3 regions of the Microbacterium alkaliflavum genome follow, and region 2 is predicted to be linked to each of the others. Evidence: predicted binding sites of a transcription regulator. Region 2 holds the regulator's gene; each other region holds the start of a gene.
What was found. Region 2 encodes LexA, which represses DNA repair genes until DNA is damaged. Its sites were predicted from a motif close to TCGAACANNTGTTCGA; they were not measured.
Positions count from the first base shown of each region.

Region 1: ACH3VR_RS16215 (HNH endonuclease signature motif containing protein) is a predicted target of LexA. The motif match lies at 3,651-3,666, and genes of this name have one in related genera.
Region 3: ACH3VR_RS18635 (HNH endonuclease signature motif containing protein) is a predicted target of LexA. The motif match lies at 3,119-3,134, and genes of this name have one in related genera.

Region 1 is NZ_JBIQWL010000006.1:127,091-133,201, reverse strand. Features, by position in the region: gene ACH3VR_RS16230 (LLM class flavin-dependent oxidoreductase) at 1-475, shown strand, start outside; gene ACH3VR_RS16225 (GNAT family N-acetyltransferase) at 577-1,083, shown strand; gene ACH3VR_RS16220 (FAD-dependent oxidoreductase) at 1,080-2,186, shown strand; gene ACH3VR_RS16215 (HNH endonuclease signature motif containing protein) at 2,226-3,560, opposite strand; gene ACH3VR_RS16210 (MBL fold metallo-hydrolase) at 3,876-4,712, shown strand; gene ACH3VR_RS16205 (hypothetical protein) at 4,836-5,468, shown strand; partial or broken gene ACH3VR_RS16200 (GNAT family N-acetyltransferase) at 5,538-5,828, opposite strand; gene ACH3VR_RS16195 (LLM class flavin-dependent oxidoreductase) at 5,963-6,111, opposite strand, start outside.
Region 2 is NZ_JBIQWL010000003.1:567,626-573,736, reverse strand. Features, by position in the region: gene priA (bifunctional 1-(5-phosphoribosyl)-5-((5-phosphoribosylamino)methylideneamino)imidazole-4-carboxamide isomerase/phosphoribosylanthranilate isomerase PriA) at 1-386, opposite strand, end outside; gene hisH (imidazole glycerol phosphate synthase subunit HisH) at 441-1,091, opposite strand; gene hisB (imidazoleglycerol-phosphate dehydratase HisB) at 1,088-1,690, opposite strand; gene ACH3VR_RS11695 (histidinol-phosphate transaminase) at 1,687-2,781, opposite strand; gene ACH3VR_RS11690 (LysM peptidoglycan-binding domain-containing protein) at 2,816-3,193, opposite strand; gene lexA (transcriptional repressor LexA) at 3,453-4,133, shown strand; gene ACH3VR_RS11680 (hypothetical protein) at 4,280-5,962, shown strand; gene metE (5-methyltetrahydropteroyltriglutamate--homocysteine S-methyltransferase) at 5,959-6,111, opposite strand, start outside.
Region 3 is NZ_JBIQWL010000009.1:61,871-67,981, forward strand. Features, by position in the region: gene ACH3VR_RS18620 (cytidylyltransferase domain-containing protein) at 1-882, shown strand, start outside; gene ACH3VR_RS18625 (N-acetylneuraminate synthase family protein) at 879-1,751, shown strand; gene ACH3VR_RS18630 (DUF6716 putative glycosyltransferase) at 1,748-3,022, shown strand; gene ACH3VR_RS18635 (HNH endonuclease signature motif containing protein) at 3,195-4,430, shown strand; gene ACH3VR_RS18640 (type II and III secretion system protein family protein) at 5,390-5,761, shown strand; gene ACH3VR_RS18645 (FUSC family protein) at 5,745-6,111, opposite strand, start outside.

The DNA.
Region 1 (6,111 bases), on a different contig from region 2:
CCAGCCGCTGGAGAACTACGCCGTGCTCGTCGACCACTACCGCGCGGAGTATGTGCGCCACGGCCACGAGCCGGGACGCGACTACGTCGCCGCCGGCGCGGGGGCGCTCTTCATCGCCGACACGACCGAGGAGGCGATCCGCCAGTACGGCCCCGTCTACGACGCGATCGTCGCCGCGACGAACGTGCCCGGCAACAACACGCCGTATCGCGACATCCATCACGCCGTCGCGGAAGGTCCCGTGCTCGTCGGCACGCCGGAGCAGGTGATCGAGAAGATCCAGCGCTTCCACGAGCGGCTCGGCCACTCGCTGCAGTCGATCAGTCTGCCCACGACCGTGCCGTTCGCGCAGCAGCTCGAGATCCTCGAGCGGTTCGCCCTGGAGGTCGCGCCGGTGCTGCGCCGGGAGCTGCCGACGACACTGTGGACGGAAGCGGATGCCGCGACCCGCGTCGGCGACCCCGTCGCGGCGTGACGTCGACTGAGCCCGCCACGCTGCGCTCGGTCGCTCAGGGCTCGTTACGGGGTGTTGCCCGTGCGGCCGCTGCTGTCGCGTGGCCGAGCGAGAATGGCAGGATGCCCGACCCGACCGCGCTGTGGACGATCGAGACCGTGCCGTGGGATGACGAGCGCGCCGCCGCCCTGCGCGACGCGATGGACGCCGAGGTCTCGCCGCGCTACGCCGACCGGCTCGACGACATCTCGGACGAGCAGGCCGAGCGCATCGGTGCGGCTCTGGGCATCGACCCCGACTCGATCGTGGCGACGATCGTCGCGACCGACGCCGACGCTCGCCCGGTGGGTCACGCGGCGCTGCGGGACCTCGGCTTGTCGGGGGCGCTCGAGGTCAAGCGGGTCTTCGTGGACCCGGGCGCTCGGGGAAGCGGTGTGAGCAGAGCGCTCATGGCGGAGCTCGAGCGCATCGCCGTCGCAGAGGGCGCGGGCCGCCTCATCCTGCAGACGGGGGATCGTCAGCCGGACGCCATCGCGCTCTACGAGAAGATCGGCTACACGCGCATCCCCATCTACCCGCCCTACCTCGACATCTCGTTCTCGCACTGCTTCGAGAAGAGCGTCGCGTGACGGCGGCACGCGACGCGCAGGTCGTCGTCCTCGGTGGCGGTGTCATGGGTGCGGCGACGGCGTGGCAGCTCGCGCGGCGCGGCCTCGACGTCGTGCTCATCGAGCGGTTCGAGGCCGGACACAAGCGCGGCGCCTCGCACGGCGCCTCTCGCAACTTCAACGTGAGCTACGAGGATCCGGGGCTGCTCGCGTGGCTGCACGAGGCCGAGCGCGATTGGCGCGAGCTCGAGGCCGAGACAGGGACGTCGGTGCTCACGCGCACCGGCATCGTGAACCACGGGCCGGGTCGGGACTTCCAGGAGGTTGCTTCCGCCGTGTCGGCCGGCGGCTTCGAGACCGAGCTGCTGTCTGCTGAGGCGGCGTCGGAGCGGTGGCCGGGCTTCCGCTTCGCCGGGCCCGTGCTGCACACCCCCGAGGCGGGGCGCCTGAACGCCGATCGCGCCGTGACAGGCTTCGCGGCTGCCGCCGCCGCGCGAGGCGCCCGCGTGCTGCATACGACCGCCGTCGTCGGCGGTTCGGTGTCGGATGACGGCGTCGTCGTGCGGGTCCGTTCGTCTTCAGGGGAGACTTCGTTGCGAGCGGATCGCCTCGTCGTGGCCGCAGGCGCGTGGACCGTCGACGTGCTCGCCGCGCTCGGAGCGTCCTTCTCGCTGCCGCCACTGCGCGTGACGCAGGAGCAGCCCGCGTTCTTCGCGCCGCTCGCCGGCGTCCCGGAGGACTGGCCGGGCTTCAACCACGCCTCGTCGCCCGCCGACCCCGCGACGGCGTGGTTTCCGAGCGCCGTCTACGGCATGGGCTCGCCCGGCGAGGGCGTGAAGGCGGGCTGGCACGGGGTCGGGCCCGAGACGCATCCCGACCGGCGCACGTTCACCCCCGACGCCGAGCTCTCGGCGCTCATCCGGCGCTACGCGGACGAATGGCTTCCCGGGGTGGATGCTTCGGCCGCGGCCGAGATCACGTGCACCTACACGTCGACTCCTGACGCGGCGTTCTTCCTCGAGCGCCGCGGGCCCGTGTCGGTGGGCGCGGGGTTCTCCGGTCACGGCTTCAAGTTCGCTCCCGTCATCGGACGTGTGCTCGCCGACCTCGTGGCGCGCGACTGAGCTCTGAGGCATCGAGCATCCGCATCCCGTAGGCCTGATTCAGAATGGCGCCGGGTCGCTCGCCGATCGCATGCCTGTCGGGCTCACCCACCACGTGACCCCGGTCGCGGGACAGCGGTACGACTCCCATCGCGTGCCGTGCTTGATCATGTGATGGTGCTCGCAGGCGGGGTCGAGGTTGTCGCTGCTCGTCGTGCCGCCGTACTGCCAGTCGAGGCGATGGTCGAGGTCGCACTCGCGGGCGGGGCGGGAGCATCCGGGGAAGACGCACGTGGCCTGGGTCACCTGGATCCACCGCTGGAGGTCCGCCGGCACGCGATGCGTTCGTCGATCGACGTCGAGGACGGTGCCGGTCACGGGATCCGTCAGCACGCGGATCCAGGAGGTGGCCGACCCCGCGAGCTGCTTCGCCGTCTCGATGTCGATCGGACCGTAACCCTCGAGCATCGCGGGCTCGTCGGAGGCCCCGAGCAGAGTCAGCACCGGAACCGTGATCGCTACGATCGCGCGGATATTCGGGCCGGCGGCTTCTGTCACTCCTGAGATGAGCAGATCGGCGAAGACATCGGCGCGGAGCTGGGCGAGTGTGCGCTCCTCGCCCTTCGCCGCCGCGAGGCGGCGCGCGATCGCGTCGATGCGAGACCAGGCGGCACGAGCCTTCGCTGCGGGCATGCTCGCTCCGAGCGACCCCATGCCGTCGAGCTCAGCAGCGGACCACACGCCGCGGTCGTCAGCCGCGCGTCGGTGTCTCTCCTCGATCGACTCGGGATGCTCCCGTTCGCGGGCGGCGCGGGCCGCCACGCGGAACTTCGCCGGTGTGAGCACCTCGACGACCTCGACGACCCGGGCGTCGAAGGTTGCCCAGGCTTCGCAGGCATCGGCGGGGAGCGTCGCGGCGAGGGACGCCGCCGTGACGGCGTTCTGCTCACTCACGCGGCCGGCGAGGAACAGCGACCAGAGCCGGGGCGTCCGCTCGCGCATCGCCTCCGCGTGCGACGCTCGGGTGCGCACGGTCGCCTCCGACATCCGCAGCCGCAGCGCGACGTCGGCCGCCGCGGCCCTCGCCGCGAAGTCGCGGCGCTCCTTCCGGATCGCCGAGACGGTGCGCCCGCGATGGTCGACCCACAGCGGATCGAGCGTCGGGTCGGGCCCGGTCCAGAAGTCGGGCTCGAGCTCGGCCTCGCGCAGGATCTCGCCGATGAGCCGGTATTCCTGAGCCACGGCGAGGCGGCGCTGGCGCGCGAACGCCTCGAGCTCATGGCCGGCGAGCTCGTGAAGAGAGGCGTCGGGTGCGGGTGCTCGATCAGGTGGGCCATAGAGTTCGGCATCCCACAGGTCGAGTTCGCTCGTCGGGTCGAGGAGTGATTCGTACATAAATACGAGACTAGCGAGAGCTTCCGACATTGAGCTCTCGAAGCGGGGATCCAACGAATGTCTAAAGTCTGGCAGATGATCAGTGCATGATCGAACATAGCTACGATGCTTCAATCTTCAGAACTCGGCCCGAACGTCTGCGAAGGCTTGAACCTGTTCCTGCGGGCGGCGCGGCGACTACTCTCCGTCACGCCGCCAGCGATGACGACTCGCGCCGGCGTCCGAGCCCGCGAACGGATCGGCGTGTGCCTCCCAGAACGCCTGCGCAATCACCCACCCGTGACGTGTGTGCACCGCCCGTGGTTGACTGCAACGATGGCCGGCAGCTCGACGACGACGTCTTTCTGGATCTGCGCGACGTGCGCGGTGGAGCACGCGGAGCGCGTCGACGTGTGCGCGATCTGCGCCGACGATCGGCAGTGGGTTCCGGCAGAGGGTCAGCGGTGGACGACTCTCGCGGAGCTGAGGGATGCCGGCACTCGCATCGAGCTCGTCGAAGCGGAACCGGACCTCTGGCTCGTCGGCAGCACGCCCGGTGTGGGGATCGGGCAGAAGTCGAAGCTCCTCCGCACGGATGCAGGGAGCCTGCTGTTCGATCCGATCGGATTCCTCGACGACGCAGGTGTCGAGGCCCTCCAAAAGACGGGGCCGGTCGTCGCGATCGTGGCGAGCCATCCGCACATGTACGGCGTGCAGGTCGAGTGGAGCCGTGCGCTCGGTGGTGTGCCGCTGCTCGTCGCCGAGAAGGACCGGGAATGGGTGGCCCGGCCCGATCCCGTCATTCAGCTCTGGTCGGAGGAGATCGAGATCCTGCCAGGCGTGACGCTCACGCAACCAGGTGGCCACTTCCCGGGAAGCGCCGTCGTGCACTGGGCGGCGGGAGCAGAAGGCAAGGGGGTGCTGCTGTCGAGCGACACGATCTTCGCGAACCCCGACAGGACGTCGGTGAGCTTCATGCGGAGTTACCCGAACCGGCTGCCGCTGTCCGGCGCCGTCGTGGACCGGATCGCGACCCAGGTCGGACGGTTCGCGTTCGATCGGCTGTACGGCAATTTCGACAACGTCATCCCGACGGATGCGCAGGACATCGTGCGGAGGTCGGCCGACCGGCACATCGCGTGGGTGCGCGGCGACTTCGATGACCTCACCTGAGAAGCGTGGCGCTGCCCTGGTCCGACGCAGCGGTGACCTTGATCAAGGGTCCGCGAAATGACCCCATCTGACAGGCGCGTCAGCGCGACGAGACGTCGATGCGCCAGCCGGGCGATCGCCCCGATGGTCCTCGCGGGCCTGGTCGTCGCGCTGGTCACGGGATGCAGCACGGCACCCACCGCGGAGGAGCTCGCCGGCGCCGACGCTGCGCGTGCCGAGGGGCTGCGCGTACTCGAAAGCGTCGACATACCCCTGCCGAGCGGCGTCCACCAGATCGCCGAGCGCCGCCTCGACGCCTGCGGATCCACGACGAGCGACAGGGGCGGGTTCGACGACCGACACATCGAGGGATACTCGTGCGCGGCCGTGCGGCGAACCGTCTACGCATTCGACGACGCCACCGGGAGCGGACGCAACGACGCCACTGACCTCCCCGACGATGCCACCGCCACGGCGGCCGTCGCCGAGATCCAGAACGCCTTCGGACTGAATCTCAGCCCGTACGCGCCGACGGCGGACGGCCTCGTGGACATCGACGGAACGCGCGTCCGCATCCTCGCGCTGGTGAGGCCCGCCGAGGAGGTCGACATCGACGTGCTCCCGCTCTGGCATCGCAACGAGACGGTCCGGGACGACGACGGGCCGCTCAAGGGGGCGATGGATGCCGCGGGGGTGGCGGCATCCCGGGTCCTGCAGGTGACGACGACCGTCTACTACTTCGAGGTGTCCCGCGATACTCCCGACGCCTCGGGCTGAAGCACATCGAGCCCGAAAGTGAGCAGGTCGACCCATCGGCCGGGTTCGACCTCGATCGCCTTCTCGCTCGGTGAGACGGCGGAAGCCGATCTTGGCGTACAGCGCGTGGGCGCTGAGCATCTGCGGGCCGCTGTTCATGATGACGCGATGCGATCCGCGCTCGGCGGCCAGGGCGATGACGTGGCGCGTGAGGGCCTCGCCGATACCCCGTCCCCGCGCGGAGGGCGCGACGGCGAGCTGACGGAAGTCTGTCTCGCCCGGCTCGGCGACGGGGGAGAGAGCACGGCCTTCGGGGGCCACCCACACCGTCCCGACGATCTCGCCCGAATCCACGGCGACCCAGACGTCGCCGTCGGTCACCCGTCCGGCGACGTCGCGCAGGGACGCGAGGTAGGAGTCGGACAGGTCGGCGTAGCTCGCCGAGTACGCGCAGGCGGTCACCCGACCCGCCTCCGCATACTCCTCCGGGCGGACGAGCCGGATCGACACCGTGCTCACGCGACGCCGGCCGCCTCGAGCTCGCGCTTGACAGCGGCGGCCGAGCCAACCTCCGGCTCCCACGCCTCGAGCCCCCACACCTCCGCCAGCAGCTCGTACGATCGCTCGCGATCGGCGGGGTCGTGGCTGATCGACGTCACAAGAA
Region 2 (6,111 bases):
CCGTAGCGGCCGATGACGTCGGCCGCCCACTCGGGGTTCTCGAGCGCCGCCGTGCCGAGGTTGATGCGCGCGGCGCCGGACTCGAGCGCGGCCTCGAGGGTCGCGTCGTCGCGGATGCCGCCGGACAGCTCCACCTGCACGCCGCGCACCTGCTTGATGACCTTGCGCAGGATCGGGGCGTTCGTGCCGCGGCCGAAGGCGGCGTCGAGGTCGACGAGGTGCACCCACTCGGCACCCTGCTTGGCCCATTCGACGGCGGCCTCGACGGGATCGCCGTAGCTCGTCTCCGAGCCGGCCTCGCCCTGCGTCAAGCGCACGGCCTTGCCGTCGGCGACGTCGACCGCGGGGAGAAGGGTGAGTTCAGGACGGGAGGCGAAATCGGTCATGGATCCTCGAAGCGCATCGCGGCCGCGGGACGGTTCCCGCACAAAGGCACGAGTTCAGAGGGTAGCCGTGCCCAGCCCGCCGATCCAATTGGACAGCAGCCGGATGCCGGCCTGCCCCGATTTCTCGGGGTGGAATTGGGTCGCCGACAGCGGTCCGTTCTCGACGGCCGCGAGGAACGGCGACGAGCCGTAGCCGCACCACGTGAGCGTCGGCTGCGGGAACGGCGGCTGCACGTCGAGGTGCCACTTCTGCGCCCCGAACGAATGCACGAAGTAGAAGCGCTCGCCCTCGATGCCGGCGAACAGGCGGCTCCCCTCGCCGACCTCGACGGTGTTCCACCCCATGTGCGGGAGGACGGGCGCGTCGAGCTCGGTCACGGTGCCCGGCCACTCGCCGAGCCCCTCGGTGTCGACCCCGCGCTCGACGCCCCGCTCAAAGAGCACCTGCATGCCGACGCAGATGCCCAGGACGGGGCGACCGCCGGCGAGACGGCGGCCGATGAGCTCGTCGCCGCGGCTCGCCGTCAGCGACTCCATCACGGCGCGGAAGGCGCCGACGCCGGGCACGACGAGGCCGTCGGCCTCGAGCACGAGCCGCCGGTCCTTGGTCAGGCGCGCATCGGCGCCCGCCGCATCGAGCGCCTTGACGGCGGAGTGGACGTTGCCCGACCCGTAGTCGAGCACGGCGACGACGGGTCGCGTCACAGCGCACCCTTCGTGCTGGGGATGCCGTCGACGTGCGGGTCGAGCGCCTTGGCCTGGCGGAACGCGCGGGCGAACGCCTTGTACTCGGCCTCCGCGATGTGGTGAGGGTCTCGACCCTCGAGCACGCGCACGTGCACCGTCAGGCCGGCGTTGAACGTGATCGCCTCGAAGGTGTGACGCACGAGCGAGCCAGTGAAGTGGCCACCGATGAGGTGGAACTCGAACCCCGCGGGCTCGCCGGTGTGCACGAGGTACGGCCTGCCGGAGATGTCGACGACCGCCTGCGCGAGAGCCTCGTCGAGGGGCACGAGGGCGTCGCCGTACCGCGAGATGCCCGACTTGTCGCCCAGGGCCTGGCGGATCGCCTGGCCGAGCACGATCGCGACGTCTTCCGCCGTGTGGTGCGCGTCGATGTCGGTGTCGCCGGAGGCCCGCACCGTGAGGTCGGTGAGCGAGTGCTTCGCGAATGCCGTCAGGAGGTGGTCGAAGAACGGCACCGTCGTGTCGATGTGGCTGCGGCCGGTGCCGTCGAGGTCGAGTTCGAGCTCGACCGTGGACTCGCTCGTCGCACGGCGGAGCGTCGCGGTGCGCGTCGTCATGAGGCCGATTCTATCGAGGCGAGGGCGTCGAGGAACGCGGTCGTCTCCTCCTCGGTGCCCGCCGAGACGCGCAGGTGATGCGGGATGCCGACGTCGCGGATGAGCACTCCGCGGTCGTAGAGCGCCTGCCACGTCTCGGCCGGGTCGGCGACCCCCCCGAAGAGCACGAAGTTGGTCCACGACTCGTGCGGCTCGTAGCCGAGCGCGTCGAGCGTCGCCGAGATGCGGTCGCGCTGCGCGACGATCTCGTCGACCATGCGCAGCATCGTGGGGGCGTGGCGCAGGGCCGCGACGGCCGCCGCCTGCGTGAGGGCGCTCAGGTGGTACGGGAGGCGCACGAGCCGGAGCGCGTCGATGACGGTGGGGTCGGCGGCGAGATAGCCCACGCGCGCGCCCGCGAACGCGAAGGCCTTGCTCATGGTGCGCGAGACCACCAGCCGCTCACGACCGGGCAGGAGCGTCAGAGCCGAGCGCTCCTCGCGCGGCGCGAACTCGAAGTAGGCCTCGTCGACGACGACGATGCCGTCGGTCGCGTCGTAGACGGCCTCGACGACGTCGAGGCCCATCGGGGTGCCCGTCGGGTTGTTGGGCGCGCAGAGGAACACGACGTCGGGCGCGGCATCGGCGACCTGCGCCGCGGCGCTCTCCGCGCTGACGCTGAAATCGTGGGCGCGCTCACCGGCGATCCAGGTCGCGCCCGTGGCGCGCGTGAGCAGCGGATACATCGAGTACGTCGGCGCGAAGCCGAAGCTCGTGCGGCCGGGACCGGCGAAGGCCTGCAGCACGTGCTGCAGCACTTCGTTCGAGCCGTTGGCTGCCCAGATCTGGTCGCGGGTGAGGCCGTGGCCGAGGTAGTCGGCGAAGCCTTCGCGCAGCGGAGTGAACTCGCGGTCGGGGTAGCGGTTGACGTCGCGCAGCGCGAGTGCGATGGAATCGAGGATGTCGTCCGCGACCTCCTGCGGAACGGGATGCGTGTTCTCGTTGACGTTGAGGGCGACGGGCAGCGGCGCCTGCGGCGCGCCATAGGGCGTCAGGCCGCGGAGGTCGTCGCGAAGGGGGAGCTGATCCAGGCGGACGGTCACCTCTCCCATCGTAGAGCGCGTGGGATCGGCGGTCTGCCTGCCCTCAGCGCCCCTGCGCGTACTCCAGGGGGATAGCGAGACGCTGACCCGCCGACACCGCGACCCCGTCGAGCGCATTGAGGCGCACGATCGCGTCGACGACGTCACGCGGGTCTGCCTGGGGCGCGACTTCCTGTGCGATCGACCACAGCGACTCGCCCGCCGTGACCGTCATCGTCTGGAACGACCCCGCGGGCGACCCGGCGTCGCGCGACGCCAGTGCGGAGGAGCCGCCCACGACGAGGGCGACCCCCAGCGCGACGATCGCCGGCAGCGCGGCGAGGAACGCGACGACGCGACGCCCGCGCGTCGTGAGACGAAGGCGCGTCGGGGCGGCGGTGGTGCTCGGGAAAGCGGTGCTCGTGATGCCGATCGCGGTCATGGCGTCCTCCTGGAGGGAAGAGGTTCGCATCCGCCGCTCGGCCGGGAGAGGCAGATGCGAACCTTCATTCCGAAGTTATCTTCGATAGAATGAGGTGTCAAGCGTCGAATCGGACTCCGGACCCTCGAACGCGACACGCGGGCAGTGGTGCTGCGGATCGCCTCGCCGACCGGATACCGTTTCGACAGAGACACCCCACCACGGGCCTCCGACATTCGAAGACGCTGCCCATCCGGAGCGCCAGACAGGAGCTGCGACGATGACCGACGCGAGCGGCCGCGACAAGCCTCAGACCCGCCGGCGCAAGAGCCTGAGCGACAAGCAACTCGCGATCCTGGAGGTGATCCAGCGCTCCATCGCGCGCCACGGCTACCCGCCGAGCATGCGCGAGATCGGCGACGCCGTCGGCCTCAAGTCGCTCTCGAGCGTCACGCACCAGCTCAACCAGCTCGAGCTGAGCGGCTATCTGCGGCGCGACGCCGGCAAGACACGCGCCATGGAGGTGCTCATCGACCTCCCGGGTGTCGCCGCCGAGAATCCGGCCGACACCGCGCCGTCCGTCGGCGACGCGGCACTCGTGCCGCTCGTCGGCCGCATCGCCGCGGGAGTGCCGATCACCGCCGACCAGCAGATCGAAGAGATCTTCCCCCTTCCCCGCCAGCTCGTCGGCAAGGGCGACCTGTTCATGCTCAAGATCGTGGGCGAGTCCATGATCGATGCGGCGATCTGCGACGGCGACTGGGTCGTGGTGCGCTCGCAGGCGACGGCCGAGAACGGAGACATCGTCGCGGCCATGCTCGAGGGCGAGGCGACCGTCAAGGCGTTCCGCCAGCGCGACGGCCATACCTGGCTCCTCCCGCGCAACTCCGCCTTCGAGCCGATCCTCGGCGACGACGCGGTGGTGCTCGGCAAGGTCGTGGCGGTCCTGCGCGCCGTCTGACAGCCTCCGCGGCGGAGGCATCCCGCCCCTCTGTCCCGGCCTCGCCCACGCAGGACGAGGCCGGACGCGTATCCATGGCCAACGTGGGCACCGGCGGGCACAATGGCCCCAGGGCGCCGGGGGTGGCGCCGAGGAAAGGTGGGGACATGGCCACGTCCGAGATCGACGATCTCCGCGCTGAAGTCGAGCGCCTGCGCACGGAGAACGAGAACCTGCGCGTCACGGCGCCTGTCGAGCCCGCCCCCGCGGCTCCTCGCCGCAAGGGCACGTGGCGCGCGTGGGTCTCCGCACTCGTGATCGTCATCGCGGCGATCCTCGTGCCGGTGTCGATCGTCAGCGCCTGGGCGCGCGTGCAGCTCGTGGACGAAGAGGCATTCGTCAACACCCTCGCTCCGCTCGCGAGCGACCCCGCCGTGCAGCAGATGATCGTCGACGAGACGATGGACGCCATCCAGGCGCAGGTCGACTTCAAGCAGCTCACTTCCAACGTCTTCGACGGCATCTCCGATCTGGGCCTCGGCCCGCGCGCCAAGCAGGCGCTCGACCTGCTCAAGGCGCCCGCGGCCGACGGTCTGCAGAACCTCGTCAACACGACGGTGACCCGTGTCGTGCAGTCGGACGCCTTCGCCGACGTGTGGGCCACGACGACGCGCGCCGCGCACCGCGCGCTGACCGCGGCGGCCACGTCCGACGGCAACGGCGTCGTCGTCATGACGGACCAGGGGGTCGGCATCCAGCTCGGCGCCATCGTCGACCGCGTGAAGCAGAACCTCGTCGACCGGGGGGTCGGCGTCGCGTCGATGATCCCGACGATCGACAAGGTCGTCATCATCGGCACGGGCTCCGCCCTCGTCACGATCCGCACGACCTACGCGATCGCATCGACCCTCGGCTGGTGGCTGCCGATCATCACCCTCGCGCTGTTCGGCCTCGGCATCCTGATCGCCCGCCGACGCAGCGTCGCGATCGTCGGCACCGGCATCGGCTTCGCCCTCGGCGGCGGCGCGCTCGCGCTCGGGTTCGCCGTCGGCTATCCGCTCATCGGACAGGCGGGCGCGCAGCTCGACCTGTCGGTCGCGGCGCTCGACGTCATCTACGGCCAGCTGATCGAGTCGATGCGCCAGACGGCGGCGATCATCGCCCTGCTCGGTGTCTTCATCGCGGTGCTCGGCTGGTTCATGGGCGGCTCGTCGCCCGCCGTCCGCTCGCGCGGTGTCGTGCGCAGCATGAACTCGTCCGCCCGCCGCTCGCTCGCGGCACGGGGCCTGAACACGGGCGGGTTCGGTCTGTGGCTGGCGCGCTCCCGCGTGCTGATCCGCGTCGTCATTGCGATCCTCGCGGTGCTCTGGCTCTACGCCCTGCGGCCGCTGTCGGCCGGTGACGTGCTCCTCGTCATCGTCGTCGCCTTCGCCGTCGCCTGGGTGCTCGAGCTGCTCCAGAAGCGCCCCGAGGAGCTGATCACTCCGACCGAGGCCGAGGTGGCGACGGGCGCCGCGATCGACGCGGAACTCGCCGCTGCCGATGCCGAGGCGGCCGCCGCCGATGCGCAGGCCTCAGCCGCAGCCCTCGCCGTGTGGACGGAGACGACCGCCGACGACACCGGGGCGGACGCCGACGACACCGCGCCGAGCGTCGATGACCCGAAGGCCGCGCCCGAGCCCGAACCCGAGCCCGAACCTGAACCTGAGCCCGCGCCCGAGGCCGAGCCCGAGGCCGAGGCCGAGGCCGAGCCCGAGGCCGAGGCCGAGACGGAGGATGCCCCGGCGGCGACCTCCGAGGAGGGCGCCGCCGAGGCATCCGGGTCTACGAAGACCAAGCCCCGTCGCTAGACCGCGACGCCCACACCCTGCCGCACGAGACGCGTCGCCTCGACGAGATTCTGGAGCGAGGCGACCGTCTCGGGGTAGGCGCGGGTCTTGAGCCCGCAGTCCGGGTTGACCCACACCTGTCGCAGCGGCAGCTCGTCGACGGCGCGGCG
Region 3 (6,111 bases), on a different contig from region 2:
GCGACCTCGCCTTTCATCGACTCCGCTGCGCTCGGCGACGCGGTGCGCGGGGTGCGGGACGGCGCCTTCGACAGCGCCTTCTCCGCCGTCGAGACCTACGGCTTCCTCTGGAGGCGGAACGGCGTGGGCCACGCCGAGGCGATCAACCACGACGCCGCACACCGCCCGCGCCGCCAGGATCGCGAGCCGCACTTCCTCGAGACGGGCGCCTTCTACGTCTTCGCCGCCGAGAGCTTCCGCGCCGCCGGGCACCGGTTCTTCGGCCGCGTCGGCATCGTCGAGGTGCCCGACCGCACGGCGCTGGAGATCGATACGCTCTCCGAACTGGAGCAGGCACGGGCGATCGCGCCGCTCGTCGACGCCCCCGAGCCGATCGACGTCGACGCCGTCGTGACCGACTTCGACGGCGTGCACACCGACGACAGCGTGAGCGTCGATGAGGCGGGCCACGAGGCAGTGCGCGTCAGCCGCTCCGACGGAATGGGTGTCGCGCGCCTGCGCAAGGCCGGCATCCCCGTGCTCATCCTCTCGACCGAGACGAACCCCGTCGTCACGGCGCGGGCACGCAAGCTGCGCGTCGAGGTGCTGCAGGGCGTCGACGACAAGGCAGCCGCCCTGCGCGCGTGGGCCGAGGCAGCAGGCATCCCGCTCTCCCGCATCGCGTATCTCGGAAACGACGTCAACGACCTCGCGTGCCTGGAGCTCGTCGGCTGGCCCGTCGCCGTGCCCGATTCCCACCCCCTCGTCCTCGCGGCCGCACGCGCCGTCGTGGATCGGCCCGGCGGCGACGGCGCCGTGCGGGCCCTCACTGAACGAGTCCTGCTCGCTCGGGCCACAGCACCCGAGAACGTCACCAGCCAAGAGAAGAGGAGCACCCGATGACCGTCACGATCGGAACCCGTGTCGTCGGAGGCGGCCGTCCCGCCTACGTCATCGCCGAGATCGGCCTGAACCACAACGGCGACGTCGAGCTCGCCAAAAAGCTCATCGACGTCGCGGCCGACGCGGGCGCCGACGCCGTCAAGTTCCAGAAGCGCACACCCGAGCTCGCGACCCCCGAGCACATGCGCGACACGCTGCGCGAGACGCCGTGGGGCACGATGACCTACCTCGACTACCGTCGCCGCGTCGAGTTCGGCCGCGACGAGTACATCGAGATCTCCGACCACGCCCTGCTCCGCGGCCTCGAGTGGTTCGCGTCGCCGTGGGACGTGCCGAGCGTCGCCTTCCTCGAAGACCTCGGCGTCGTCGCGCACAAGGTCGCCTCGGCGTCGGTCACCGACATCGAGATGCTCGAAGCGCTGCGCGACACGGGAAAGCCCGTCATCCTCTCGACCGGCATGTCGACGATCGAGCAGATCGACCGCGCCATCGAGGTGCTCGGCACCGACAAGCTCGTGCTGATGCACGCGACCTCGACCTACCCGATGGAGCCCGACGAGGCGAACCTCCGCGTCATCCCGGTGCTGCGCGACCGCTACCCCGGCGTGCCCGTCGGCTACTCGGGCCACGAGCGCGGCCTGCAGATCTCCCTAGCGGCCGTCGCCCTCGGCGCCGTCGCCGTCGAGCGCCACATCACCCTCGACCGCACGATGTGGGGCTCCGACCACGCCGCCTCGCTCGAGCCGACCGGACTTCAGCACCTCGTGCGCGACATCCGCGTCATCGAAGCGGCCCTCGGCGACGGCGTCAAGCGCGTCTTCCCGGGTGAGCTCGCGCCGATGGCGAAGCTGCGGCGCGTCCCGGCGTGACCAAGCCCGTCGGAAAGGCGGAGCACGCGGCGCCCCGGCGCCTGCGCGTGGTCGGCGTCGCCGACACCGACTCGTACGTCAAGTGGGCGGCGGCGCTCCTGGGCGGCATGGATGACGAGTGGGATGCTGAGCTCTTCGTGCTCGACACCCCGGTCGTCGTCAGCGGGGCCCAGGAGAGCGCGGCGGTCGACGGCAGCGGCCTCGCACGCGTGACGCGCGTCGCCTACGCCGAGCTCGAGGAGCGCCTCGCCGTCGCGCGGCCGGACGCCGTGCTCGTCGCGGCGCGCGGACCGCTCGTGCGGGTCGTCGCGCGCCTCGTGGCAGGCCTCGTGCCGCGACCGGTCATCGTGTCGGGGCTGCCCGGCATCTCGATCCCCGCGACGCGGAAGGCGCTCGTCTACCGCACGCAGTGCGACCTGTTCGTGCTGCACTCGCGGCGCGAGATCCACGAGTTCGCGGCGCTCGCGCAGGCGCGCGGCATGTCGCAGCGGTTCGCCCTGACGCGGCTGCCGTTCGCCGAGCGTGCGGCGACGCCGACTCCCGCGGCCCCGGGCGGCACCGACCTCGTGTTCGCGGCGCAGGCCATCGTGCCGCGCGAGCGCGAAGACCGGCTGCGGGTCGCGCGGCTGCTCGTGCGCGCCGCCGAGGCCGATCCGACGCGCCGGGTCGTGCTCAAGCTGCGGGCGCAGGCCGGCGAGCACCAGACGCACGCCGAAGAAGACGCCTTCCCCGAGCTCATCGCGTCGCTGGGCGACGTTCCGGCGAACCTCGTGACCTCCACAGCGCCCATGTCGAAGGCGCTCGACACGGCGGAAGGCCTCGTCACGGTCAGCTCGACCGCCGCGATCGAGGCCGTCGCGCGAGGCATCCCGGTCGTCGCCCTCGACGTCTTCGGCGTCTCGAGCAAGCTCATCAACGAGGTGTTCGACGGCAGCGGGCTGTTCGGCGACGAGGATGACGTCGTCGCGCGGAGGTTCCGGCATCCCTCGCCCTCCTGGCTGCGCGACAACTACTTCCACGCCGCTGCGGACGACGACCTCGGCATGCTGCTCGCCGCCCTCGTCGCGAGACGCCGCGAAGGCCGCCTCGCGCCGAAGCCGCCGCTGGCGCGCACCGGCGGACGGCTGCGCGATGCGTGGGAGCGCAAGCTCGTGCTGGGCGCCAACGACCGCACGGCGGGCGGCACCGCGGCGCTCGTGATCGGGATGCCGCTGCGCGGCGCCGTGCGCGCGGTGCAGCGACTGCGCAAGCCGCGGGCGACGGCGGCGTAGACGCGGCGAGGCGGTGCAGCCCCATGGTGTGCGAAGATAGATTCGAATCTGATTCTAATGCCGATCCCAGATTTCAGGCTCGAGATCTTGTGTTTGTAGAAGATGTGTTCTAGACTGAGGTATGGCGCTGGATGTGGTGGATGCCTCTGAGGACGACTTCTTCGTCCCTGATGTGCCGGACGCGCTCGACCTGGTTCTGGAGGTCGCCGACATGATGTCGATCTTCGCCGCGCAGCGATTCGTGCGGATCGACGGGATGCGGTGCGAGGCTCTGGCTGAGGCGGGACGGTACGGCTCGCAGTTGAACGGGATCGCCGAGCGATCGGTGCGTCTCGAACTGGCCGCGGCGCTGCGCATCACGGAGTACGCCGCCGATGAGCTGATCCGGCTCGCCGAAGCGGTCGTGCGCCGCTACCCGCAGGTGCTCGATTCGCTGTCACGGGCGGGGATGACCGAGAAGCATGCGAGCATCCTCGTGGACGGTCTGGACGAGCTCGAGCCGGACCTGCTGGACGGCGTGCTGCCGGAGGCGGTCGCGCTGGCTGAGGCCGAGCCGGTGGGCAGTTTCCGTCGCCGGCTGCGCAAGCTGATCGACACGGCACGCGTGGACACGCTGGCCGAGCGGCACGAGGCCGCGGTGGAGAAGCGGCGCACTTTCATCGAGCCTGCCGAGGATGGCATGGCGTCGTGGACGCTGATCGGCCCGGCGGTCGAGGTGCGGGCGGGGTTCGACCGCGTCACCGCCGTGGCGAAGGTGATCGGTGCGCAGCCTGAGGAGACGCGGACGCTGGATCAGATCCGCTCGGACGTCATGTTCGACCTGCTGATCGAGGGGAACACCGGCGTGCATCCCGTGCAGGCGCGGGGCATCCAGGCGAAGGTTCACGTCACCGTCCCCGTGCTCGCGCGCCTGGAGGACGGGGCGCGGGCAGAGGGGGAACCGGCTGTTGGCGAGGGAATCGGACCGGTCCCGGTCGAGGTGGCACGCGAACTGTGCGGATCGGCGCCGACGATGACGCGCATCCTCACCGATCCCGAGACGGGGATGGTGCTCTCGGTGAGCCGGGATCGGTACGAGACGCCGCCGTGGCTGCGAAGAATCGTCACCTGGCGGGCCGAGCGGTGCATGGCTCCCGGATGCACCATGCCGGCCTCTCGATGTCAGATCGACCATTCGATCGCCTGGGAGCATGGCGGGCATACCTCGCTCGGCAACCTCTGTCCCCTCTGCCAAGGGCATCACACCGTCAAACACCACGGCGGCTGGACCGTCACCCAGATCGAGGGCAGCGGTGGCGCGCTGGAGTGGATCTCACCGACCGGTCGACGCTACCTCGTACAGCCCGAACGCAAGGTCCCCGTCTTCACACCGGTCGCCGTCGCCACCGACGGCCGGCCGCCGTTCTGACCCCGCTGTTCCTCGCGGGCTGAGGCCTGCCCCACCCGGTCGCTGAGCCCGTCGAGGGGTTGACGTCCGGGCCCGCGAGGACCTCAGCGTCCGTTACGTCACCTGTGACGCCGATCCGGTCGCTGAGCTTGTCGAAGCGTCGAAGCCCGAACCTGCGAGGACCGTGGAGCCGGGCCCGCCCGGCGTCCCTCGCAGGGTCGAGGTCGACCCCTCGACAAGCTCGGGGACCGATGCCTGGCGTGACGCCGATCCGGTCGCTGAGCTTTGTCGAAGCGTCGAAGCGCGAACCTGCGAGGACCGTGGAGCTGGGCCTGCCCGGCGTCCCTCGTCGGGCGAGGTCGACCCCTCGACAAGCGCGGGGACCGATGCCTGGCGTGACGCCGAGCCGGTCGCTGAGCTCGTCGAAGCGTCGAAGCGTGAACCTGCGAGGACCGGGATCCGGGACTGCCCGGCGTCCCTCGCCGGGTCGAGGTCGAACCCTCGACCAGCTCGGGGACCGGCCCGGTCTTGCTCGATCCGGTCGCTGAGCGTGTCGAAGCGTCGAAGCGTGAACCTGCGAGGACCGGGATCCGGGACTGCCCGGCGTCCCTCGCCGGTTCGAGGTCGACCCCTCGACAAGCTCGGGGACCGGCCCTGCCTTGCTCGATCCGGTCGCTGAGCTTGTCGAAGCGTCGAAGCGCGAACCTGCGAGGACCGTGGACCCGGGCCTGCCCCGCGTCCCTCGTCGGGTCGAGGTCGACCCTCGACAAGCTCGGGGACCGATATCCCGGGCAGGGCCCAACCCGACCCGGTCGCTCAGGCTCCTCGTCGGGTCGAGGTCGACCCCTCGACAAGCTCGGGGACCGATATCCCGGCCATGGCCCCAACCACTCGCTGAGATTGTCGAAGCGTCCAGAACCCAAAGGAGCGAGGATCGATCGCGGTGGACGCAGGCGCCGGGGCGGTGTCATGCTGAGCGCGTGAAGCGCGCGGGTGCGTGGGGTGCCGCACTGATCTTCGTGGCGGTCGTGCTGTCGGGGTGCGCCCAGGCGGCGACGCCGGCCATCGAGCCTGTCGTCATGCAGGTCGACGACCTGCAGGGCGAGACGGTGCAGCTCGTCGTCGGGCAGGTGCTCGACATCGACACGGGCTCGCTCGCCGTCGACAGCTACAGCGGCGACGTCGCCGATCCCGAGGTCGCCGAGTTCGTGCCCGGCCACGAAGACGGCGGCGCGCTCTACAACCCGGGCGTGAAGGGCCTCGCCGAGGGCTCGACGCAGGTCGTGCTGAAGAACTCCGACGGAGGCATCCAGAACGTCACCTTCACCGTCGAGGTCAACGCGACTCAGTAGGCTCCGTCAGCGTCGCGTGGATGCGTCGGAGGTCCTCCAGGAGCGACCCGATCAGCACCCAGTGGGCAGGCGAGGGGCGAAGGATCGTGAGCTGCGACGTGAGCGCTGCCGTGTCGTCGGGAACGGATGCCTCGGCCGGCGCCGGCTCGGCTCGGGCCACCTGCAGCCGCACATCGTGGGCCGCGCGCCGCAGCTGCTCCGCGATCGCGGGAACGGCCGGCTCGGATTCGAGGCTGGCGTCGTAGCGCTCGCTGCACGCGCGGGTCATGCCGATCATCTGCGTCACGATGGGCCGGAACCGGTCGAGCAGGGCCCCGACGGCGTCGAGCTCGTCGCGGTGCCGACGGCCG